3 regions of the Erwinia sorbitola genome follow, and region 2 is predicted to be linked to each of the others. Evidence: predicted binding sites of a transcription regulator. Region 2 holds the regulator's gene; each other region holds the start of a gene.
What was found. The regulator CRP, encoded in region 2, controls carbon source genes, mostly activating them, when cyclic AMP is high. The targets are predictions, from matches to a motif close to ATGTGANNNNNNTCACAT.
Positions count from the first base shown of each region.

Region 1: the regulator CRP is predicted to act here: its motif matches at 5,777-5,794, upstream of serA (phosphoglycerate dehydrogenase).
Region 3: the regulator CRP is predicted to act here: its motif matches at 3,413-3,430, upstream of yrbN (protein YrbN).

Region 1 is NZ_CP046509.1:826,593-834,809, reverse strand. It holds gene pepP (Xaa-Pro aminopeptidase) at 1-1,200, opposite strand, end outside; gene GN242_RS03775 (YecA/YgfB family protein) at 1,258-1,836, opposite strand; gene zapA (cell division protein ZapA) at 2,007-2,336, shown strand; RNA gene ssrS (6S RNA) at 2,379-2,563, shown strand; gene GN242_RS03760 (5-formyltetrahydrofolate cyclo-ligase) at 2,652-3,242, shown strand; gene serA (phosphoglycerate dehydrogenase) at 4,278-5,516, opposite strand; gene rpiA (ribose-5-phosphate isomerase RpiA) at 5,864-6,523, opposite strand; gene GN242_RS03745 (LysR family transcriptional regulator ArgP) at 6,726-7,625, shown strand; gene GN242_RS03740 (oxidative stress defense protein) at 7,677-8,217, opposite strand, start outside.
Region 2 is NZ_CP046509.1:377,996-386,212, reverse strand. It holds gene GN242_RS01640 (phosphoribulokinase) at 1-427, shown strand, start outside; gene GN242_RS01635 (amidohydrolase) at 442-1,617, opposite strand; gene GN242_RS01630 (OsmC family protein) at 1,903-2,310, opposite strand; gene crp (cAMP-activated global transcriptional regulator CRP) at 2,677-3,309, shown strand; gene GN242_RS01620 (YccS/YhfK family putative transporter) at 3,367-5,445, shown strand; gene argD (bifunctional acetylornithine/succinyldiaminopimelate transaminase) at 6,029-7,246, opposite strand; gene GN242_RS01610 (aminodeoxychorismate synthase component II) at 7,333-7,911, opposite strand; gene ppiA (peptidylprolyl isomerase A) at 7,973-8,217, opposite strand, start outside.
Region 3 is NZ_CP046509.1:537,523-545,739, forward strand. It holds gene pnp (polyribonucleotide nucleotidyltransferase) at 180-2,318, shown strand; gene nlpI (lipoprotein NlpI) at 2,448-3,332, shown strand; gene yrbN (protein YrbN) at 3,437-3,493, shown strand; gene GN242_RS02500 (DEAD/DEAH family ATP-dependent RNA helicase) at 3,510-5,456, shown strand; gene GN242_RS02505 (luciferase-like monooxygenase) at 5,559-6,566, opposite strand; gene GN242_RS02510 (U32 family peptidase) at 6,831-7,709, opposite strand; gene ubiU (ubiquinone anaerobic biosynthesis protein UbiU) at 7,718-8,217, opposite strand, start outside.

The DNA of each region.
Region 1 (8,217 bases), 450 kb from region 2:
ACCTATGCCGCGATACTCTGCGGGCACATCGGCATCAGGTGCAATATATAAACCCGGCTCAATGGTCAGCGCCATGCCTGGTTGCAGAATTCGGTCGCGATCGACGCCGTAATGACCGACATCATGCACATCCAGCCCCAGCCAGTGGCTCAATCCGTGCATAAAGAACGGGCGATGGGCATTCTCAGCCATCAGGGTATGAACATCACCGTGCAGGATACCCAGCTTCACCAGGCCTTTCACCATCACTTCTACCGCTGCCGCCGTCACTTCCCGAATGCTGGTACCGGGGCGATAGAGTTCCAGCGAGCGGTATAACGCTGCCAGCACAATGTCGTAGATGGCGCGCTGGGGAGCAGTAAATTTACCGCCCACCGGGAAGGTGCGGGTTATATCGCCCGCATAGCCCTGGAATTCACACCCGGCGTCGATCAGTACCAGCTGGCCGTCGCGCATCTGGCTCTCGTTTTCGGTGTAGTGCAGGATGCAGCCATTGTCCCCCGCGCCAACAATAGTGTTGTAAGCCGGGAACCGGGCGCCATGGCGAGTAAACTCGTGCAGAATTTCGCCTTCCAACTGATATTCATACATCCCAGGACGGGATTTCTGCATGGCTCGGGTGTGTGCCAGCGCGCTGATGCGCCCGGCTTCACGCAGTACCGCCTGCTCTTCCGGGGATTTAATCAGACGCAGCTCGTGCACCCACGGACGCCAGTCGGTCAGGGTTGCAGGCGCTGAGAGATTCTGGCGAGAACCACGGCGTAACGCCTCCAGCGCCTTGAATACGATAGTATCTGCAAAGTCGTACTGCCCCTGGGCATGGTAAACCACATCCAGCCCGTTCAACAGCAGATGCAGCTGGTCGCCAATGTCATCCCACGGCAGGGCGCGGTCAATCGCCAGTTTTTCAGGCGCGGCATCCTGCCCCAGGCGGCGGCCAAACCAGATTTCTGCGGTGAGATCGCGTACGCGGTTGAACAGGACACTGTGGCTGTGATTGTCGGAGCTTTTAATCAGCAGCAGTGCAGCTTCTGGTTCGTTAAATCCGGTGAAATACCAGAAATCACTGTTCTGCCGATATGGGTACTCACTGTCATTGCTGCGCGTCGCTTCCGGGGCGGCAAAGATAATCGCCGCGCTGGCCGGAGCCATTTTCGCTAACAGCGCCTGACGGCGGCGCAAAAATTCTTGCTGGGTCATTTGACCTCCTGAATGCTGTTCCGTTAAATCACCACTGGCGGCCTGCTGGCACGCGTCCTAGTGCAGCGTCGGCTTTTTCATCATGACATTAGCCGGTATGACGCGGGTAAAGGTGTCGTGACACAGCAGTGCGGCAACGCGCACATACTCAATCACCTCTTCCAGCGACTGTTCCAGTTCTTCCTGATCTTCATCTTCATCATAACCGAGCTGCGCAATTGTGCGCAGATCGTCGATGGCTTCACCGGTTTCTCCTTTGACCTGGCCAATTTTTGGCTGCGCCACGCCCATACCCAGCAGGAAATGGTTCACCCAGCCTGCCAGCGCATCGGCGCGGTCAAACACGGTGATATCATCATCTTCAGGCAGGTAAAGCTGGAACATAAATCCCTCATCTTCCAGAGAGTTACCCACGGCTTCGTGCATCTGCTGCAAAGGCAGAGAGAGCGTCTGCGAAAACGCCATGCCTTCGTTGGTCAGATCGTGCACCAGCGTTTGCCAGCTGCTGTCATGGTTGCCGCCACAGATCAATCCACTGATCAGGCCATGCATTTCTGCAGGGGTCATTCCTACGCCCTGCTGCGTCAGTACTGAAGCCAGCTGGTTGTAGCCCGGCATTATGTTGGTTAGTGACATGAGTTTTGATCGTCGTTGGCTGGTTAAGTTCGTGATATGCTACCACCAGGTGCCTCAACGATTCCAGAAAGGGGTTGTTTCTTATATTAGGCGTAGTTATAGTGGCGCCCCTCCCAAGCCTGTGAACGGTAAGGGTGATTGCGGGCGCAGTAATTAGTCAGGAAGGTGGCATGTCTGCACAACCGGTAGATATTCAAATTTTTGGCCGTTCATTAAGAGTAAATTGTCCGCCTGAACAGCAAGATGCGCTGAATCTGGCTGCCGAAGACCTCAATCAACGGTTGCAAGACTTAAAAGTTCGCACTAGAGTCACAAATACAGAGCAACTGGTATTCATTGCAGCACTGAACATTTGCCATGAGCTGGCGCAGGAAAAAGTCAAAACCCGTGACTATGCGTCTAACATGGAACAACGAATTCGGATGCTACAGCAGACCATTGAACAAGCATTGCTTGAGCAAGGTCGCATAACTGAACGTACTGGTGCGAAGTTCGAATAACACTTTAACGTTACCTGTGATAGAGTGACGGTGAAGTAAAAAAATTCTCTGAGATGTTTGCAAGCGGGCCCGTCCCCTGAGCCGATAATTAATACCAAACAGAGTGTGACGCTCTGTAACCTGTGCGCAAGCTCGGTTCGTCCGAGAAGCCTGATGGTTGCGACGGCATGCTCACCTTGAACCATGGGTTCAAGGGTTACAGCCTGCGGCGGCATCTCGGAGAACCTCACATTTCCTGCTGTACCCCTCCCGAATTTATCTTTTTTTCTCTATGCTGTTCAGCACGCTTCTGTACCATTTTATGGAGTCAGCTACGTGTTAACCCCCACATTGACGCTCCGTCAGGATATCCGCAGGCATGTACGCAATTTGCGCCGAGAGATTAGCGCCGAACAACAGCAGTTTGCCGCCGTGCAGGTTGCCGAACATGCGCTGAATTTTGCCCCGGTGCAGCAGGGGAAGAATATCGCGCTGTTTCTCTCCGTAGATGGTGAAATCAATACCCGCCCGTTAATTGCCAAGTTGTGGCAGCGAAAGCAGCAGGTTTACCTGCCAGTGCTACACCCCTTCTCGGCTGGCCAGCTGTTGTTCCTGCGTTACGACGAGCAGACCGAACTGAAGATAAACCGCCTGCGTATTTATGAGCCGCCGCTGGATATCCGTAATCTGCTGCCGTTAAGCGAGCTGGACGTGCTGTTTGTACCGCTGGTAGCGTTTGATGCCGGAGGACAGCGTCTGGGAATGGGGGGAGGATTTTACGATCGTACCTTACAGAACTGGCAGCAACATGGCTTTATGCCGGTGGGTCTGGCTCACGACTGTCAGCAGGTGGAGAGAGTGCCGGTGGAGCAGTGGGATGTGCCGTTACCCGCGTTAATTACCCCGTCAAAAATATGGCAGTGGTAATTCATGAGGAAGCACACGTCGATCAGGGTCAGGCATGCCTGACCCCTACGGTATCTGCCAGTGCTGACTTGTTGCGGGGGGCGAGGCTCGCCAAGGGTCAGGCATGCCTGACCCCTACGATAACTGCCCATGCTGATTTGTTGCGGGGGCGAGGCTCGCCAAGGCTCAGGCATGCCTGACCCCTACGGTATCTGCCAGTGCTGACTTGTTGCGGGGGGCGAGGCTCGCCCAGGGTCAGGCATGCCTGACCCCTACGGTATCTGCCGATGCTGATTTGTTGCGGGGGCGAGACTCGCCCAGGGTCAGGCATGCCTGACCCCTACGGTAACTGCCCATGCTGATTTGTTGCGGGCGCGAGGCTCGCCAAGGGTCAGGCATGCCTGACCCCTACGGTAACTGCCAGTGCTGACTTGTTGCGGGCGCGAGGCTCGCCCAGGGTCAGGCATGCCTGACCCCTACGGTAACTGCCCATGCTGATTTGTTGCGGGCGCGAGGCTCGCCAAGGGTCAGGCATGCCTGACCCCTACGGTAACTGCCAGTGCTGACTCGTTGCGGGCGCGAGGCTCGCCCAGGGTCAGGCATGCCTGACCCCTACGATAACTGCCGATGCTGATTTGTTGCGGGGGCGAGGCTCGCCAAGGGTCAGGCATGCCTGAACCCTACGGTATCTGCCAGTGCTGACTTGTTGCGGGGGGCGAGGCTCGCCAAGGGTCAGGCATGCCTGATCCCTACGATAACTGCCCATGCTGATTTGTTGCGGGCGCGAGGCTCGCCAAGGGTCAGGCATGCCTGACACCTACGATAACTGCCGATGCTGATTTGTTGCGGGCGCGAGGCTCGCCAAGGGTCAGGCATGCCTGACCCCTACGGTAACTGCCAGTGCTGACTTGTTGCGGGGGGCGAGGCTCGCCCAGGGTCAGGCATGCCTGACCCCTACGGTATCTGCCGATGCTGATTTGTCGTAGGGGCGAGGCACGCCTCGCCCGGGTTCAGACCTGCCACCCATCACTTACCGTGGCGTGACGCGATAGATAATCAGTACAGCAGACGCGCGCGGACGGTGCCTGGAATGTTCTTCATCAGCTGAAGTGCCTTATCAGCCACGTCCTGCGGTGCATCAACGTCGATGACGACATAGCCCATCTGAGGCGTTGTTTGCAGATACTGCGCGGAGATGTTGATGCCCTGATCAGCAAAGATCAGGTTGATCGCCGTCAGCACGCCCGGACGGTTCTCATGGATGTGCATCAGGCGGCTGACATTCGCGCCGTGCATTGGCAGTGAGGCTTCCGGGAAGTTAACGGCTGACAGCGTGGAACCATTGTCAGAGTATTTCGCCAGCTTGCCCGCCACTTCAATCCCGATGTTCTCCTGAGCTTCCTGAGTGGATCCCCCGATATGCGGCGTCAGGATCACGTTGTCGAACTCACACAGCGGTGAATTGAACGGATCGCTGTTGGTCGCAGGCTCTTCCGGGAATACGTCAATCGCCGCGCCCGCCAGATGCTTAGTCGCCAGCACATGGCACAGTGCAGGGATATCAACCACGGTTCCGCGTGAAGCGTTGATCAGCAGCGCTCCTGGCTTCATCAGCGCCAGCTCTTCCGGCCCCATCATATTCTGGGTCGACTGGGTTTCCGGCACATGCAGGCTGACAACATCGCTCATATTCAGCAAATCGGAGAGATGCTGAACCTGAGTGGCATTACCCAGCGGCAGTTTGCTTTCAATGTCGTAGAAGAAGACATGCATGCCCAGGCTCTCAGCCAGCACACCCAGCTGCATACCGATGTGACCGTAGCCGATGATGCCCAGCTTCTTACCACGGGCTTCATAGGAACCAACAGCCAGCTTATGCCACTCACCGCGGTGGGCTTTCGCATTCGCCGCCGGAACGCCGCGCAGCATCAGCAGCAGTTCACCGATAACCAGTTCAGCTACGGATCGGGTATTGGAGAAAGGTGCGTTGAACACCGGAATACCACGCTTCGCTGCTGCATCCAGATCAACCTGGTTAGTTCCGATGCAGAAGCAGCCAACGGCCACCAGTTTTTCTGCCGCAGCAAAGATCTCTTCGGTGAGGTTGGTGCGCGAACGCAGCCCGATGAAATGCGCATCACGGATGGATTCTTTCAGTGTTTCGCTATCCAGTGCGCCCTTGTGAAATTCAATGTTGGTGTAGCCAGCAGAGCGCAGATTATCAACTGCACTCTGGTGAACGCCTTCCACCAGCAGGAATTTAATTTTGTCTTTCTCCAGTGATACTTTTGCCATTTCCCGACCCTATTTAGCAGACTTCAGATGTGGCTGAATCCCCGAAATTTTCTCCGCTGACAGACACAGTGGCTGCCAACTACGATGGATAATTCGCGGGGATATAAGATTGCCTTCTGTCAAAATAACAAAATTTACGCTGGCGGCAATACAAACGATTGCCTGGCTTCCAGCATGGCAAGCCCGACTCGCAGCACATTGCGATAGAAAATCATGGTGTAGAGCGAACCCTCAGGAGGATCGCGCCTAAGGGAGCCACTATGTGACATAAGTCACTAAATTTCGCCTGCAAAAGAAAAGATGTTTTTCGTATAAAAATAACCGGCACCGTTTGGATGCCGGACAGATCATTTTTTAATGGTTTGTACGCCGTTAGCGGTACCAATCAACGCTACATCCGCGCCGCGGGCAGCAAACAGTCCGACAGTCACCACTCCAGGCAGGGCGTTAATCGCCGCTTCCAGGCGAGTCGGGTCAATAATCTTAAGATTATGCACATCGAGAATAATGTTGCCGTTATCGGTCAACACGTTCTGACGATACTCCGGCTGTCCGCCCAGCTTCACCAGCTCACGGGCCACATAGGAACGCGCCATTGGGATAACTTCTACCGGCAGAGGGAAACGCCCCAGCACATCAACCTGTTTGGAGGCATCTGCAATGCAGATAAAACGCTGCGCCACGGCGGCAATAATTTTCTCACGCGTCAGCGCAGCGCCCCCGCCTTTAATCATCTGCATCTGGCCGTTGATCTCATCCGCACCGTCAACGTAAACCGCCAGCTCATCGATCTCATTAAGATCGAAGACGTGAATGCCATAGCCCTTCAGTTTAGCGGTTGAGGCCTCCGAACTGGATACTGCCCCTTCGATCTGATGCTTAATCGAGGCCAGCGCATCAATAAAATGTGCCGCCGTCGAACCGGTACCTACCCCAACAATCGTGCCGGGGGTAACGTAATCGAGCGCCGCCCAGCCGACAGCTTTTTTCAGTTCATCTTGTGTCATGGTATGTTTAAAACCTCTGAGTCACTGTGTGCGCGTAGTATAAAGCAAGGCTCGGGAAAAAACGCCATGGCAGGGTGTTGATTCGCAGGATTGGAACGCAGCCCACAAAGTGGTTGATTCATAAAGTGACGTAAGCTCATAGCAAACTGCTCAAAATATGGCATAGTGCAAAAACCACACCTGAAAAAGAGTACAACGATTAATGAAACGCCCAGATTATCGAACGCTTCAGGCGCTGGATGCAGTGATTCGCGAACGCGGCTTTGAACGAGCTGCGCAAAAGCTCTGTATTACCCAGTCTGCGGTTTCCCAGCGCATCAAGCAGCTGGAGAATATGTTTGGCCAGCCTCTGCTGGTGCGAACCGTACCGCCACGCCCGACGGAACAGGGCCAGAAGCTGCTGGCGTTATTACATCAGGTCGAGCTGCTGGAAGAGGAGTGGCTGGGTGACGATAATAGCGGTACAACACCACTGCTGCTGTCGCTGGCGGTTAACGCCGACAGTCTGGCGACCTGGCTGCTGCCAGCGCTCAAAACGGTGCTGACGGATTCCCCGGTTCGTCTCAATCTTCAGGTTGAAGATGAGACCCGAACACAGGAGCGCCTGCGTCGCGGTGAAGTGGTCGGTGCCGTCAGTATCCAGCCACAACCGCTGCCAAGCTGTCTCGTCGATCAGCTTGGTGCTCTCGACTATCTGTTCGTTGGCTCGAAGGAGTTCGCTGCGCGTTACTTCCCTAATGGCGTCACGCGTTCTGCGCTGCTGAAGGCACCAGCGGTGGCATTTGACCATCTTGATGATATGCACCAGGCCTTTTTACAGCAGAACTTTGACCTGTCGCCGGGCAGCGTGCCTTGCCATATCGTCAACTCGTCAGAAGCCTTTGTGCAGCTGGCCCGCCAGGGAACCACCTGCTGTATGATCCCGCACTTGCAGATTGAGCGCGAACTGGCAGAGGGGGAATTGATCGATTTAACCCCGGGTCTGTTGCAGCGCCGTATGCTCTACTGGCACCGTTTTGCCCCGGAAAGCCGTCTGATGCGCAAAGTGACCGATGCGTTGCTGGCACATGGCCACCGCGTGCTGCGTCAGGATACGGAATAAAAAAGGGCGGCCCACAGGGTCGCCCTTATTGTTTACGCTGTCGGTGCAGAATTACTGGTTACGCTGTAATTCAAACACTACATCAACCTGATCGTCGAAATGAATACTCTGCTGCTCGTAAGTCTGAGCGGCGGAGGTTAATGGTGCCGCATCGGCCGCTTTATACATGCGCGCAATTGGCATTGGCTGGTAGTTAGCCACATGGTAACGAATGCTGTACACCGGCCCCAGCTTAGTGCCAAAGCCCTGCGCCAGCTCACCCGCCTGCTTAGTTGCGTCATCAATTGCCGCTTTGCGCGCTTTAATACGATACTCATCAGGATTTGCCACGCCCAGCTCAACCGAGCGGATCTCGTTCAGGCCCGATTTCAGTGCACCGTCCAGCAGCTCGTTAAGTTTATCCAGCTGACGCAGGGTGACCTGCACCTGACGCACTGCGCGATAACCTTTCAGCACCGATTTTCCATCTTTCAGATAGTCATATTCCGGCTGAGTACGCAGGTTAGCCGCATTGATATCTTTCTTTTCAATGCCGCTTTTATTCAGAAAATCAAAATATTGCTGTACACGACCATCTGCCTGCTTTTTCGCT
Region 2 (8,217 bases):
CCTGCTGGTCGGCGTGGTGCCTATCGTCAACCTGGAGTGGATCCAGAAGCTGGTGCGGGACACCGGTGAACGCGGCCATTCGCGCGAAGCCGTGATGGATTCGGTAGTGCGTTCAATGGAGGACTACATTAACTTTATTACGCCCCAGTTCTCCCGCACTCATATCAACTTCCAGCGCGTACCAACGGTAGATACCTCAAACCCCTTCGCCGCACGCGGCATCCCGTCGCTGGATGAAAGTTTTGTGGTGATCCACTTCCAGGGGCTGGAGGATATCGACTTCCCTTATCTTCTGTCGATGATACAGGGATCGTTTATCTCCCATATTAAAACCCTGGTAGTGCCGGGTGGGAAAATGGGGCTGGCAATGGAGCTGATTATGGGGCCGCTGGTCAAGCGTCTGATCGAAGGTAAGAAAATCGGCTGACCCGGCCCCGGCCATTACGCCTTGATCAGCAGTCGATGAATCAGTGCAGTATGCAGACTGACCCCTATTTTCAGAACATCTTCGTCAAGACGGAAATGGGGGTTATGCAGTCCCCAGCAGGTGCCTTTTTGTTTATTACCCGAGCCAACCCACAGGAAACAGCCCGGCACCACCTGCTGATAGGCCGAGAAGTCTTCGCAGCCAAACATCGGGCTATGCATGCTCTGCAACGCCTCTTTTCCCAGCGCCGCCTTCACACTCTCCTCAGCGATGCGGCAGGCGTCCGGGTGATTGACCCCCATGGTGTAACCCGGCGTCCATTTGAGCACATAGCTGGCACCTACGGCCTGCGTCATACCATCCAGCAGTTGAGATACCATCTGCGGAATGCAGGTACGGTTATGCTGACTCAGGGTACGCAGCGTACCGCGCAGGTGCGCCTTATCAGGGATCACGTTATAGCCTCCCTCAGCCATAAAACTCGCGACACTCAGCACTGCGCCATCGTTGGCATCCAGCCGGCGCGACACAATCTGCTGTAACGCCTGCACCACCCCAGCCCCCAGCACCAGCGGGTCGGTACTGTCCTGCGGCATCGCAGCATGAGAACCTTTGCCCTGGATAATCAGATCGAAGTTATCGCAGGCCGCGCTGAATACCCCCTCTTTTATCGCCACTTTTCCGGTAGGTAATCCTGGAAACACATGTAAACCAAAGATCTGCGCTACCCCATCCAGTACGCCCAGTTTCACCAGCTCGCTGGCCCCTCCGGGCGGCACCTCTTCTGCATGCTGAAAAATAAAGCGCACTTTTCCGTTAATCTTCTCCTGCTGCTGGCACAGCACCCACGCGGCCCCCATCAGCATGGCCGTATGCGAATCGTGCCCACATGCATGCATTACCCCATGGTTATGCGAGGTAAACGCCTCCTGGTTCAACTCTTCAATGGGTAAGGCATCCATATCTGCACGTAAAGCAATACAGCGGTCGCCATGCGGCCCGGCAAGCTCTGCCAGCACGCTATTTGGCGTCGGCCGGGTGAGGGTTAACGGGCCAAACTTTGCCAGTTCAGCGGCAACATAATCTGCCGTTCCCTGCTCATGAAAAGAGAGTTCAGCGTTTGCGTGAATATGACGCCGCCATTGCAGTACCTTTGATGTGACATCGTGAATTAAACTCTCAGTATTCATCAGTGCTCCTTGATTGGTTGCAAGGTTAAGACCACAAACCAGACAACCCGGACGTTCGTTTAACCAGCCCGCAGGCCAGCAAGAAAGAAAGCAAAACAAGGAAAAATATACTGCTGGAGTCATCCACTCGCTGTGGCGTGAAATGCGGGTAGTTACCGTTCCGCATGATGTGCAGAAAATTGGCTATCAAAGGGGACAAATCGAAACAGGGAGGGGAAGATCACGGCAAGCTGCATCAGTTTCGGGCGGCCTGATAAGACCGCCGATTGGATTAAATCATCACTATCAGGTCAGCTCTATCACTTCATAGCTGTGGGTGATCTCCACGCTTTTCCCCAGCATAATCGCCACTGAGCAATATTTCTCTGCGGAGAGATCGACCGCACGTGATACCGCTTTATCGCCCAGAGCCTTGCCGCTGACAATAAAGTGCAGGTTGATATGGGTGAAAATGCGTGGAGCCTCTTCACGGCGTTCTGACGTCAGTTTAACCTCACAGTCGGCGACATCGTTACGGCCTTTCTGCAAAATAGACACCACGTCGATAGCACTACAGCCCCCGGCCGCCATCAGCACCATTTCCATCGGGCTGGGAGCTTTATCCCCTGCATTTCCATCCATCAGAATCTGATGGCCTGAGGAGGATTCTCCCAAAAACGTCATTCCTTCAACCCACTTAACTCGTGCATGCATCGCAAAATCCTCTCATTGAACCAGTGCAGAAAGAGTACGCTGCGCTAACAAAAACGGCAACGCCGCCGTTTTACAACTATGCTGAAGCGAGACAACAGAAGACAGTCTTGTAAAGCTGTGCTACAAACGAGGCTGCAATATTTTACTGGCATGAGAATGCACAGTAAAAACGGGACGACAGCTCGAGCCATGCTCCTAACAGAGGCCCGTACAAATTTCCTATGGGAACGCTTGACTATTTCAACGCCTGGCAGGGATTTAGCCCTGTATATCCAGCCTCCTCGCGCAGCAGTTCGGCGGCAACGCCTCTGTCACTCGTAGATGAAGGGTATATTTAGGCACGATTACAACAGAGGATAACAGCGAATGGTTCTCGGCAAACCGCAAACAGACCCTACTCTCGAATGGTTCCTGTCTCATTGCCATATTCACAAATATCCATCCAAAAGCACTCTGATTCATCAGGGTGAGAAGGCGGAAACCCTCTACTATATCGTTAAAGGATCGGTAGCGGTGTTAATCAAGGATGAAGAAGGCAAAGAGATGATCCTCTCCTACCTCAACCAGGGCGACTTTATTGGCGAACTGGGTCTCTTTGAAGAGGGGCAGGAGCGTAGTGCGTGGGTACGTGCGAAAACAGCCTGTGAAGTGGCTGAAATTTCCTATAAAAAATTCCGTCAGTTGATTCAGGTGAATCCTGACATTCTGATGCGCCTGTCTTCACAGATGGCGCGTCGCCTGCAAGTCACCTCAGAGAAAGTGGGTAACTTAGCTTTCCTTGATGTGACCGGACGCATCGCCCAGACGTTACTGAATCTGGCGAAACAACCGGATGCCATGACTCACCCGGATGGTATGCAGATTAAAATCACCCGTCAGGAGATCGGCCAGATCGTCGGCTGCTCCCGTGAAACCGTAGGTCGTATTCTGAAAATGCTGGAAGATCAGAACCTGATCTCCGCACATGGTAAAACCATCGTTGTTTACGGCACACGTTAACCGGCTCTGAACCCACGGCGCGACCCCCTGTCGCGCCGTTTTTATTTGGTGTGGCTCATGTGGCGGAGAATCATCTATCATCCCGAAGTGAACTATGCACTCAGGCAGACGCTGGTGCTCTGTTTACCTGTGGCGATCGGCTGGATGCTCGGCCATCTGCAAAACGGCCTGCTGTTCTCTTTAGTTCCTGCCTGCTGTAACAATGCTGGTCTTGATACCCCGCACAAGCGTTTCTTTAAACGCCTGATCGTCGGAGGCTGCCTGTTTGCCTTCAGCAGCTTTTTGATTCAATACGCTGGTGCCGAAGGGGTTCCCCTACCGCTGATCCTGCTGGTGATGGCGCTACTGCTTGGCGTCACCGGTGAGATCAGCCCGCTGCACGCACGTCTGCTTCCCGCATCGCTGATTGCCGCTATCTTCACCCTCAGCCTGGCCGGACGCATGCCAATGTGGCAGCCGCCGCTGCTCTATATTCTTGGCACTGTCTGGTACGGCGCTTTTAACTGGTTCTGGTTCAGGCTGTGGAAAGAGCAGCCGATGCGTGAAACACTCAGCCTGCTGTATCGGGAACTTGCCGACTATTGCGAAGCCAAATATAGCCTGCTTACCCGGCTTACCGACCCGCAAACTGCCTTGCCACCGCTGCTGGCGCGCCAGCAAAAAGCCGTCGATCTGATTAATACCTGCTACCAACAGATGCATATGCTTTCGGCCAGCCGCGATAGCCACTACCAGCGTCTGACACGGGCATTTCAGGTGGCGCTTGATTTACAGGAGCATATAGCGGTCAGCCTGCATCAGCCGGAGGAGGTGCAGAAGCTGGTGGAGCAGAGCCACGCCGAGGCGGTGATCCGCTGGAATGCGCAAACCATCGCCGCCCGCCTGCGCGTGCTGGCCGACGACATTCTCTACCACCGTTTTCCAGAGCGTTTCACCATGGAGAAACAGCTTCAGGCACTGGAGAAGATCTCCCGTCAGCATCCGGATAATCCGGTCGGCCACTTCTGCTACTACCACTTCAGCCGCATCGCCCGCGTGCTGCGTACCCAGCGTCCACTGTACCGCCGTGACCTGATGGCCGATCGCCAGCGCCGCCTGCCGCTGCTTCCTGCGTTGAAAAATTACCTGTCGTTAAAATCTTCAGCCCTGCGCACTGCCGCGCGTTATGCGGTGATGCTGGCCTTTGCCAGTTCACTGGCGCTGTTCTTCAACCTGCCAAAACCTTACTGGGTACTGATGACAGTGATGTTTGTCAGCCTCAACGGCTACAGTGCAACCCGGGTACGGATTCAGCACAGGGCTTTGGGAACGCTGGCCGGGCTGGCGATTGCTGCCGTGACTCTCGGCCTGCATGCGCCAGAGTCCTGGATATTACTGGTGATGCTGCTGATCACCCTGGTGAGCTATCTGTTTATCCGCAAGTTTTACGGCTGGGCAACGGTGGGGTTCACCGTCACTGCGGTTTACACATTGCAACTGCTGTCGCTGAACGGAGCCCAGTTCCTGCTGCCCCGATTGATGGATACGATAATGGGCTGCCTGATAGCCTTTGGTGGCATGATCTGGCTGTGGCCGCAGTGGCAGAGCGGTTTGATGCGTCAGAACGCTCACGATGCGCTGGAGGCTTATCAGGAGGCATTGCAGCTGTTATTGGGTAACGAACAGGATGCGGTGAAGCTGGCCTACCAGAGGATGCGGGTGAATCAGGCACACAATGCGCTGTTTAATTCACTACATCAGGCAATGCAGGAACCGGCCTTTAATTCCCGCTATCTGGCAGATATGCAGCTTTGGGTTACGCACAGTCAGTTTATCGTCGAGCATATCAACGCCATGACAATTCTGGCGCGCGAACATACCATGCTGACGCCATCGCTGGCAGAGCGCTATCTGCAATCCTGCGAAATTGCACTTCAGCGCTGTCAGCAGCGTCTGGAGTATGACGGGCCAGATTCAGGCAGTAATGTGCTGGACGCACCGGAGGATTTCCATCAAGGGCCGGTCACCATCCTTGAGCGACACATAAAGCGAATTCTTGGTCATCTTAGTGTGATGCACACCATTTCATCGCTGACGTGGAGCCAGCGCCCGCAACATGGCCAATGGTTGTCACGAAAATTGCGTAAATCGCAATAAATGCGGGTCAGGCATGCCTGACCCCTACGGCAATATGGCAATACGACACCACGCAGAGCCGATGCATCGTCCGGATCAGGCAATATGGCAATACGACACTACGCAGGGGCGAGGCACGCCTCACCCGGGTCAGGCAATATGGCAATACGACACCACGTAGGGGCGAGGCACGCCTCGCCCGGGTCAGGCAATATGGCAACACGACACTACGTAGGGGCGAGGCACGCCTCGCCCGGGTCAGGCAATATGGCAACACGACACCACGCAGGGGCGAGGCACGCCTCGTCCGGGTCAGGCAATATGGCAATACGACACCACGCAGGGGCGAGGCACGCCTCGCCCGGGTCAGGCAATATGGCAATACGACACCACGTAGGGGCGAGGCACGCCTCGCCCGGGTCAGGCAATATGGCAACACGACACTACGTAGGGGCGAGGCACGCCTCGCCCGGGTCAGGCAATATGGCAACACGACACCACGCAGGGGCGAGGCACGCCTCGTCCGGGTCAGGCAATATGGCAATACGACACCACACAGGGGCGAGGCACGCCTCGCCCGGGTCAGGCCGCTCACCCGCAGCCGTTATGCCAATACTTTTTCGACGGCCACAGCAAACCGCGCCATACCCTCGGCAATATCGGTCGGCTCAATCACCAGTGAAGGGGCAAAACGCATCACATCAGTTCCTGCCACCAGCACCATTACACCAGCTTCCGCCGCCGCGTTAAGAAGATCGCGCGCGCGCCCTGCATGCTGTGGTTTTAACGCCGCACCAATCAACAGCCCTTTACCGCGGATATCGCTGAACAGATCGAAACGTGCATCCAGCGCCTCAAGCGCTTCAACAAACAGCTGACGACGTTCCGCCACCCCTTCCAGCACTTCCGGCGTATTAATAATATCGAGCGCCGCTTCAGCGACCGCACAGGCCAGCGGGTTACCGCCATAGGTGGTGCCGTGTACTCCCGGTGCCATCACGGAGGCAATCTCATTGGTGGTCAGCATCGCACTGACCGGGAAACCGCCGCCGAGGGCTTTCGCCGTGGTGAGGATATCCGGCTGTACGCCATAATGTTCATAGGCAAACAGCTTACCGCTGCGCCCCATACCGCTTTGCACTTCATCCAGCACCAGCAGCGCATTATGTTCATCACACAGCTGACGCAGGCCCTGCATAAACTCAGCTGTTGCGGGCAGCACGCCCCCTTCTCCCTGAATCGGCTCAACCACAATGGCGCAGGTGTGATCGTCAATGACTGCTTTTACCGCAGCCAGATCGTTAAACGGCACGTGGATGATATCGGCAGGTTTCGGCCCAAAACCATCGGAATATTTTGGCTGACCGCCAACGGAGACCGTAAACAGCGTGCGGCCATGGAAAGCATTATGGAAGGCAATAATCTTGCTTTTGAACGGGCTGTGGCGTTTGGTGGCGTAGTAACGCGCCAGTTTAAATGCCGCTTCGTTAGCCTCGGCCCCGGAGTTAGCAAAGAACACACGCTCGGCAAAGGTGGCATTAATCAGCTTGGTCGCCAGGCGCAGAGCTGGCTCATTAGTGAAGACATTGCTGGTGTGCCACAGCGTCTCACCCTGAGTTTTCAACGCCTCAACCAGTGCAGGATGACAATGCCCCAGCGCAGTAACGGCAATACCGCCGGAGAAATCAATGTACTCTTTGCCCTGCTGATCCCACACGCGGCTACCTTTACCTTTGACCGGCACAAACTGTGCTGGTGCATAAACAGGCAAAATCACCTCATCGAACGTTGCACGTGTTACCGCTATTTTTTCCGCCGCCATTCACTACCTCGCCATTTAATCTTTTCATTGATGTGAAAATATAGTCATAAAATATGCATAAAAAATCACACAAAGGCAAATGATAATCAACGCCTGAGAAAATTAGCCAGCAGCTGATGCCCCTGTTCGCTGAGAATACTTTCCGGGTGGAACTGCACCCCTTCCAGCGGCAGCGTTCGATGGCGAAAACCCATTATTTCATCGGGCTGACCATCATCACCTACTGTCCAGGCTGTCACTTCGCATTCCGCCGGCAGGGTGCCATTTTCAACAATCAGCGAATGATAGCGGGTCACCGACAGCGGATGATTCAGCCCGGCAAATACCCCAACGCCAGCATGTTCAATCTCCGAGATTTTCCCATGCATCACCTTACGAGCGCGGATCACACGCGCACCTAAGGCCTGTGCTATCGCCTGATGGCCAAGACAGACACCCAGAATCGGCAGTTTACCGGAGAAATAGCGGATGGCATCAAGAGAGATTCCGGCTTCATTTGGGGTACAGGGGCCGGGTGAAATCACCAGATGCTGAGGTGCCAGTGCGGCTATCTCCGCCAGCGTGATGTCATCATTGCGGCGTACACAAACCTCTGCTCCCAGTTCGGAAAAATACTGGTAGAGATTCCAGGTGAAGGAGTCGTAATTATCGATGAGAAGTAGCATGGAGGGCCCGTTACAACAGGGCCACCGGCAGGCGGCCCCGACAGAATTACCCGCAGGTAGATTATGGCAGCACTTTAGCAGACAGAATCACCACCGGTGTTACCGGAACATTCTGGTAAGGGCCAAAGGTTTTGGTCTGTACCTGGGCGATCTTATCGGCAACATCCATCCCTTTTACCACTTTACCGAAGACGGCATAGCCGAAATCACGCTGACCGTGATCGAGGAAGGCATTATCGGCAACGTTGATAAAGAACTGGCTGGTAGCACTGTCCTTATCTGCGGTACGTGCCATGGAGATGGTAC
Region 3 (8,217 bases), 160 kb from region 2:
AGGCAAACTATTGTATTGTTGCTGAGTGTGATCTTCAGTTGCAGAGGTTCGCGCGGCTAATGAGAGGCTTTATCCCGTGTGGGATCAGGGTTGTCATTAGTCGCGAGGATGCAAGAATGAAGATTAGAAATCCACGGTTGGTATAAAAAACTACCGACCCTGAAGTTAAGGAACTAATTTTGCTGAATCCGATCGTCAAAAAATTCCAGTATGGTCAGCATACCGTCACTATTGAAACCGGTATGATGGCTCGCCAGGCAACGGCTGCCGTAATGGTTAGCATGGACGACACCGCAGTGTTCGTGACCGTTGTTGGCCGCAAAAATGCAAAACCAGGTCAGGATTTCTTCCCACTGACCGTAAACTATCAGGAGCGTACCTACGCTGCTGGTCGTATCCCAGGTAGCTTCTTCCGTCGCGAAGGCCGTCCAAGTGAAGGTGAAACCCTCACCTCGCGTCTGATTGACCGCCCGCTTCGTCCGTTGTTCCCTGAAGGCTTCGTCAATGAAGTGCAGGTAATCGCTACCGTTGTTTCCGTTAACCCACAGGTTAACCCGGATATCGTTGCGCTGATCGGTGCCTCTGCTGCACTGGCACTGTCTGGTCTGCCATTCAACGGCCCTATCGGCGCAGCGCGCGTCGGTTACCTGAATGATCAGTATGTCCTGAACCCAACCACCGATGAACTCAAAGAGAGCAAGCTGGATCTGGTGGTTGCTGGTACAAAAGGCGCGGTACTGATGGTTGAGTCAGAAGCTGAACTGTTGAGCGAAGACCAGATGTTGGGCGCGGTAGTGTTTGGCCATGACCAGCAGCAGATTGTTATCGACACCATCAACGAGTTGGTGGCAGTTGCAGGCAAACCACGTTGGGACTGGACACCAGAACCTGCCAACGAAGCGTTGAACGCGCGTATCGCTGCACTGGCTGAATCTCGCCTGAGCGATGCCTACCGTATCACCGAAAAACAGGAGCGTTACGCTCAGGTTGACGTGATCAAATCCGAAACCACAGCAGCGCTGCTGGCTGAAGACGAATCACTGGATGCGGGCGAAATCAACGATATCCTGCACGCGCTGGAAAAAGACGTGGTGCGTAGCCGCATTCTGCGCGGTGAGCCACGTATCGATGGCCGTGAAAAAGACATGATTCGTGGTCTGGATGTGCGTACTGGCGTTCTGCCACGTACTCACGGTTCAGCGCTGTTCACCCGTGGTGAAACTCAGGCTCTGGTTACCGCAACGCTGGGTACAGCCCGTGATGCGCAGAACCTTGATGAACTGATGGGCGAGCGTACTGACAACTTCCTGTTCCACTACAACTTCCCTCCATACTCTGTCGGCGAAACCGGCATGGTAGGTTCTCCGAAGCGTCGTGAAATCGGTCACGGTCGTCTGGCGAAGCGCGGCGTGCTGGCAGTGATGCCTAAAGGCGATGCGTTCCCGTACACCGTGCGCGTAGTGTCTGAAATCACTGAATCAAACGGCTCGTCTTCAATGGCGTCTGTTTGTGGTGCTTCTCTGGCACTGATGGATGCAGGCGTACCAATCAAAGCTGCCGTAGCCGGTATCGCGATGGGCCTGGTCAAAGACGAAAACAACTTTGTTGTACTGTCAGATATCCTCGGCGACGAAGATCACCTCGGCGATATGGACTTCAAAGTAGCCGGTAGCCGTGAAGGTATCACCGCGCTGCAGATGGACATCAAAATCGAAGGTATCACCCGCGAAATCATGCATGAAGCACTGAACCAGGCTAAGGGCGCGCGTCTGCACATCCTGAGCGTTATGGAACAGGCTATCAGCACCCCGCGCGGCGACATCTCTCAGTTTGCTCCACGTATTCACACCATTAAGATTAGCGTTGATAAGATTAAAGACGTGATCGGTAAAGGTGGCTCGGTTATCCGTGCGCTGACAGAAGAGACTGGCACTACCATCGAAATCGAAGATGACGGTACGGTGAAAATCGCAGCGACCGACGGTGAGAAAGCGAAATTTGCTATCCGTCGTATCGAAGAGATCACCGCAGAAATCGAAGTGGGTCGTATCTACAACGGTAAAGTGACTCGCATCGTTGATTTTGGTGCCTTCGTAGCTATCGGTGGCGGTAAAGAAGGTCTGGTACATATTTCTCAGATCGCTGATAAGCGTGTAGAGAAAGTGACAGACTACCTGCAGATGGGCCAGGAAGTTCCAGTGAAAGTGCTGGAAGTTGACCGTCAGGGTCGCGTACGCCTGAGCATCAAAGAAGCCAGCGAGCAGGCACAGCCTGCTGAAGCTGAAGCTCCTGTAGCGCCAGCACCTGAAGCAGAATAAACGCATCACCATTGAGTCCTCCGCATCTTCGGATGTGGAGGATTGTTTGAACGCGAGGGCTGGATGGCCTTGTGAACGGCAGGCGGATGACAGGATGCTCGTCCCAATGTTTGTTTTCGGGAGTGGTAAATGAAGCCATTTTTGCGCTGGTGTTTAGTTGCGACAGCTCTGACGCTGTCAGGATGCAGCAGCACCGATTGGCGTAAGAACGAAGTTTTGGCGGTTCCATTGCAGCCTACGCTGCAACAGGAAGTCATTCTCGCTCGTATGGAACAAATACTTGCCAGTCGGTCATTGACCGATGATGAACGCGCACAGCTGTTATATGAGCGCGGAGTGTTGTATGATAGTCTCGGTTTGAGAGCACTGGCGCGAAATGATTTTTCACAAGCGCTGTCTATCAGACCTGATATGCCTGAAGTATTCAATTACTTAGGCATATACTTAACGCAGGCAGGCAACTTTGATGCTGCCTATGAAGCGTTTGATTCTGTACTTGAGCTTGATCCAACTTACAATTATGCGCGTTTAAATCGAGGCATCGCCCTGTATTACGGCGGTAGATTTAAATTGGCGCAAGATGATCTGCTGGCGTTTTATCAAGACGATCCTAACGATCCCTTCCGCAGCCTGTGGCTGTATCTCACTGAACGTGAGATCAACGCAGACCAGGCCAAAGTTTCGCTCAAGCAGCGTTACGACAAAGCGGTTAAGGAGCAATGGGGATGGAATATTGTCGAGTTCTACCTGGGCGAAATCAGCGAAAAAACGCTGATGGAACGGCTTCAGGCAGACGCAACGGATAACACCTCGCTCGCTGAACATCTCAGTGAAACCAACTTCTATTTAGGTAAGTACTACCTAAGTCTGGGGGAGAAGGACAACGCGGAAGCGTTGTTCAAGCTGACGGTCGCCAACAACGTTCACAACTTTGTTGAGCATCGATATGCATTGTTGGAGCTGGCCCTACTCGGCCAGACACAAGACGATTTATCAGAATCTGACCAGCAATAGCTGACGAACTTTTATTGCCCGAATTTTCGAAAAGTCATCATCTTAGCGGATGAGGGCCTTTTTGTTCGTCGAAACCACTAATTTGAGCCGGTTCACACTTTTTGATGAAAATGACTGAAAATTTTCACGACGAGTTATGTAGACTGGCCGCCGCAATCTAAGAGGCACGTGTACTACATGACTGATATCCAAACTACTTTTGCTGACCTTGGCCTGAACGCCGAACTCCTTGAATCACTGACCGGCATGGGCTACGTAAAGCCTTCCCCAATCCAGCTTGAGTGTATTCCTCATCTGCTGGCGGGCCGTGATGTGCTGGGTATGGCGCAGACCGGGAGTGGCAAAACCGCAGCATTCTCGCTGCCGTTATTACACAACATTGATCCTACTGTTAAAGCACCGCAGATTCTGGTGCTGGCACCTACCCGCGAACTGGCGGTTCAGGTTGCTGAAGCGATGACCGAATTCGCTAAACACATGCGCGGTCTTAACGTGGTGGCCCTTTACGGTGGCCAGCGTTACGACGTGCAGCTGCGCGCTCTGCGTCAGGGGCCACAGGTTGTTGTGGGCACACCTGGCCGTCTGCTTGACCACCTGAAACGCGGCACGTTAGATCTTTCTAACCTGCGCGGCCTGGTGCTGGATGAAGCCGATGAAATGCTGCGTATGGGCTTCATCGAAGACGTTGAAACTATCATGGCTCAGATCCCAGACAATCATCAGACTGCTCTGTTCTCTGCCACCATGCCAGAAGCGATTCGTCGTATTACTAAACGCTTTATGAAAGATCCGCAGGAAGTGCGTATCCAGTCAAGCATGACTACACGTCCTGACATCAGCCAGAGCTACTGGACTGCCTATGGCCGTAAAACTGATGCACTGACTCGCTTCTTGGAATCAGAAGACTTTGATGCGGCGATCATCTTCGTACGTACCAAAAATGCCACGCTGGAAGTTGCTGAAGCGCTGGAGCGCAGCGGTTATAACAGTGCTGCACTGAACGGCGATATGAACCAGGCACTGCGTGAGCAGACTCTGGAGCGTCTGAAAGATGGTCGTCTGGACATCCTGATTGCTACCGACGTTGCTGCTCGTGGTCTGGACGTTGAGCGTATCAGCCTGGTTGTTAACTATGACATCCCGATGGACGCAGAATCTTACGTTCACCGTATCGGCCGTACCGGTCGTGCTGGTCGTGCTGGCCGCGCTCTGCTGTTCGTTGAGAACCGTGAGCGTCGTCTGCTGCGTAACATCGAGCGCACCATGAAGCTGACTATTCCTGAAGTGGAACTGCCTAACGCAGAACTGCTGGGTGAGCGTCGTCTGGCTAAGTTTGCCGCTAAAGTTCAGCAGCAGCTGGAAAGCAGCGATCTGGAGCAGTACCGTGCTCTGCTGGCTAAGATGCAGCCTCAGGAAGAAGAGCTGGATATCGAAACTCTGGCCGCAGCTCTGCTGAAAATGGCCCAGGGCGAACGTCCACTGATCGTTCCTGCCGATGCTCCACAGCGTCCTCGCAGCCAGTTCCGTGACCGCGATGATCGCCGTGAAGGCGGTCGTGGTGACCGTCCAGAGCGTGGCCCTCGTGAACCACGCGAAGCACGTGGCGAAGCGGGCGACCGTCCACGTCGTGAACGTCGTGACGTTGGCGATATGGAAGTTTACCGCATCGAAGTTGGCCGTGATGACGGTGTTGAAGTTCGTCATATCGTTGGTGCTATCGCTAACGAAGGCGACATCAGCAGCCGCTACATTGGTAACATCAAGCTGTTCGGTACTCACTCAACTATCGAACTGCCAAAAGGCATGCCGGGCGAAGTTCTGCAACACTTCACTCGTACGCGTATTCTGAATAAACCAATGAATATGCAGCTGATTGGTGATGCACAGCCGCGCAGCAATGACCGTGGCGGCGAACGTCGTCCGGGCGGCCCTGCACGTGGTGGTTTCGGTTCTGGCGCAGGCCGTGAAGGCGGAGCTCCACGCGGTGGTGCTGAAGGCGGTCGTCGCTTCAGCAATGACCGTGGCGGTGAGCGTCGTCCAGGCGGTTTCAACCGTGATGGCGCTACCAGCCGTGGCCCTCGCACTGAAGGCGGCGCAGCACCAACCCGTCGTCGTGATGCGTAATCACTGATGCCAAATAAAAAACCAGCCTTCGGGCTGGTTTTTTTATATCTGAAATCTGGCACGCAGGATCGCACTATCCCTCGGCCGTTATCCTCAATAATTCTACAACTCGTTGCGCGCCTGCATTGCAAGCTCAAAGGAATTGAGTCGCGCTGCGCGATCAAAAATCTGCCCGTTAACCATCACTTCATCGGCCTGGGTCTCACGCAACAGCGCCGCCAGTCCCTGACGAACCTTCTCTTTATCACCCACTATCGACATACTTAGCGCTTGCTGCACGCCGTACTGCTCGGACGGTGACCACAGATTATCCATATTTTCCACCGGCGCCGGTAGCGGGGCAGGCTTGCCACGGCGCAGATTAATAAACTGCTGCTGCATAGAGGTAAACAGGAAGCGGGCATCGCGTTCGCTATCTGCCGCGACAACGTTGACACATACCATCGCATACGGTTTTTCCAGCCGCGCCGAAGGTTTAAAGTTTTCGCGATAAAGATGCAGCGCCTGTAACAGCATATCCGGCGCAAAATGCGAAGCAAAAGCAAACGGCAGGCCCATCTGAGCCGCCAGCTGTGCACTGTAGAGACTTGAACCAAGCAGCCAGACAGGAATTTTCAGGCCGGTTCCCGGCACCGGCTGGACGACGGGCTTCTCCTCTCCGCTATGATCAAACCAGCGGATCAGTTCGGCGACATCGGCCGGGAAGTTATCAACATGACCCGCCATATGGCGACGCAGGGCCATCATGGTACGCTGATCGGAACCTGGGGCACGCCCAAGACCAAGATCGATACGGCCAGGATAGAGTGACTCCAGCGTGCCAAACTGTTCGGCAATCACCAGCGGCGCATGGTTTGGCAGCATTATGCCACCGGAACCCAGGCGCAAAGTCTCAGTATTTGCCGCCAGATAGCCAATCAGCACTGAGGTCGCCGCACTGGCAATGCCGCTCATATTGTGGTGTTCGGCGACCCAGTAGCGGTGAAAGCCGAGTTTCTCGGACTGCTGCGCCAGAGATCGTGATGTATGAAAAGCATCGCGTGCGGATGCTCCCTGTGGAATAGGGGCAAGATCCAATACGGAAAGAGGGGCGTTCTTTTTATCAGGCATAGTTGCTCACTTTGTCTAACGGCCAGGATATGCGCCATGTGCAAATAATGACAGGCTACGGGATCTGCTGCCCGGGTAATTGTCCGTTCGCAGCGATCCTTAAAAATAAGCAGACACAACGGTAATAGTCTGGGAATAGTCATAGTGCCAGGCCTGAAAGTATCATCTATCGTCAGGCAGAATAAAACCGCTAATGTTTTATCGCGAGTATTGCGCAGAGGATCAGGCCCACCGCCAGAACGGCGGTGGGGAATAGCAGAAGGATCAGTTCACCAGCTCCAGTCCGGCAACTCGACGCCAGTAGCCGTTACAGTCATCGTTGGGTGCCATTGTCAGCGGCTGCTGGCCGGTTTCATTGGCACGGAACTGATTTACCATCGACAGCGTTCCAATATCCTGTGGTGACAGACGGACAATATCCACCAGCCCCTGCATGGAGATCAGGTCATTGCCAAGGTTATAGCAGCTACCGCTCATGGTCTGGATGCCGTTCAGCACGAACACCTGCTGATCTTCCTGAGTACGTACGCGCCGCCCCTGCGGATAATCAATACAGCAGGTCTGACACTCATCCTTACTGCGATTTTCAGAACGGGCAGTAAAGCAGCGGGCGGAGTACGCCAGCGGCAGATAGCCGTAGCTTAACACCTCAACCTCAAACTGCTGGCGAATAGCCAGATCATCACACTGTTTCAGCAGCTGTACCAGCCAGTCGCGCGACAGCTCCACTGGCATACACCAGCGCGTCATGCCCATTTTCAACAGCAGTTGCAGAGTCACCGCGTTATAGACATTTAATGCAGGCCCGGCGACAAACGGCACACCGGCTTCATTTGCCAGCGTGACGGCACCAAAATCATTTGCTTCGATCAGAAACTCGCCGTTATCCACAAAGCGCTTCAACTCGGTCAGCTCAGACGGCGACTGCACCAGCGCAAGGGTGCTGAGTACCACCTGTTTACCGGCTGAGGCCAGCGATTTTGCCATACTCAGCCAGTCGGCGGTTTTGGTGGCGCGCCGTTTGCTGCACACGGACTCGCCGAGATAGACAATCTCAGCCTCGCTGCTGGCCGCGGCCTGATAAAATTCATTCAGCGTTTCTTTTGGCCAGTACCACAATACCGGGCCAAGTGAGTATTTCATGGGTTCTCCTACTGCCACTGACGGTGATAGGCACCGAGCGTTGTCTGGGTACCTTCACTGAGCGCACTCAGCGCCGCCATCCACTGCGGCTGCGCGGTAAAGCTTTGCGGATCGGCCTTGCAGCGATCGATGGCCTGACGCCAGATCCGTGCAACCTGCTCAACATAGGCCGGGCTGCGCTGGCGTCCTTCTATTTTGACGGAGACAATATTGGCGGCCATCAGCTCCGGCAACAGCGCCAGGGTATTCAGGCTGGTCGGTTCTTCCAGCGCATGGTAGCGCACGTCATCCACCTTATATCGGCCCTTACACAGCGTGGGATAACCGGCATTTTCACCGCTGTCATAGCGGTCAATCAGCACTTCATTGAGCCGTGATTCCAAACCTTGCTGTGTTTGCTGCCAGCGAACGAAGCGCGCCGGGGAACAGGCTCCCACGGTATTGGGCGACTCTCCGGTCAGATAAGAAGAGAGATAACAGCGCCCCTCGGCCATAATACAGAGGCTGC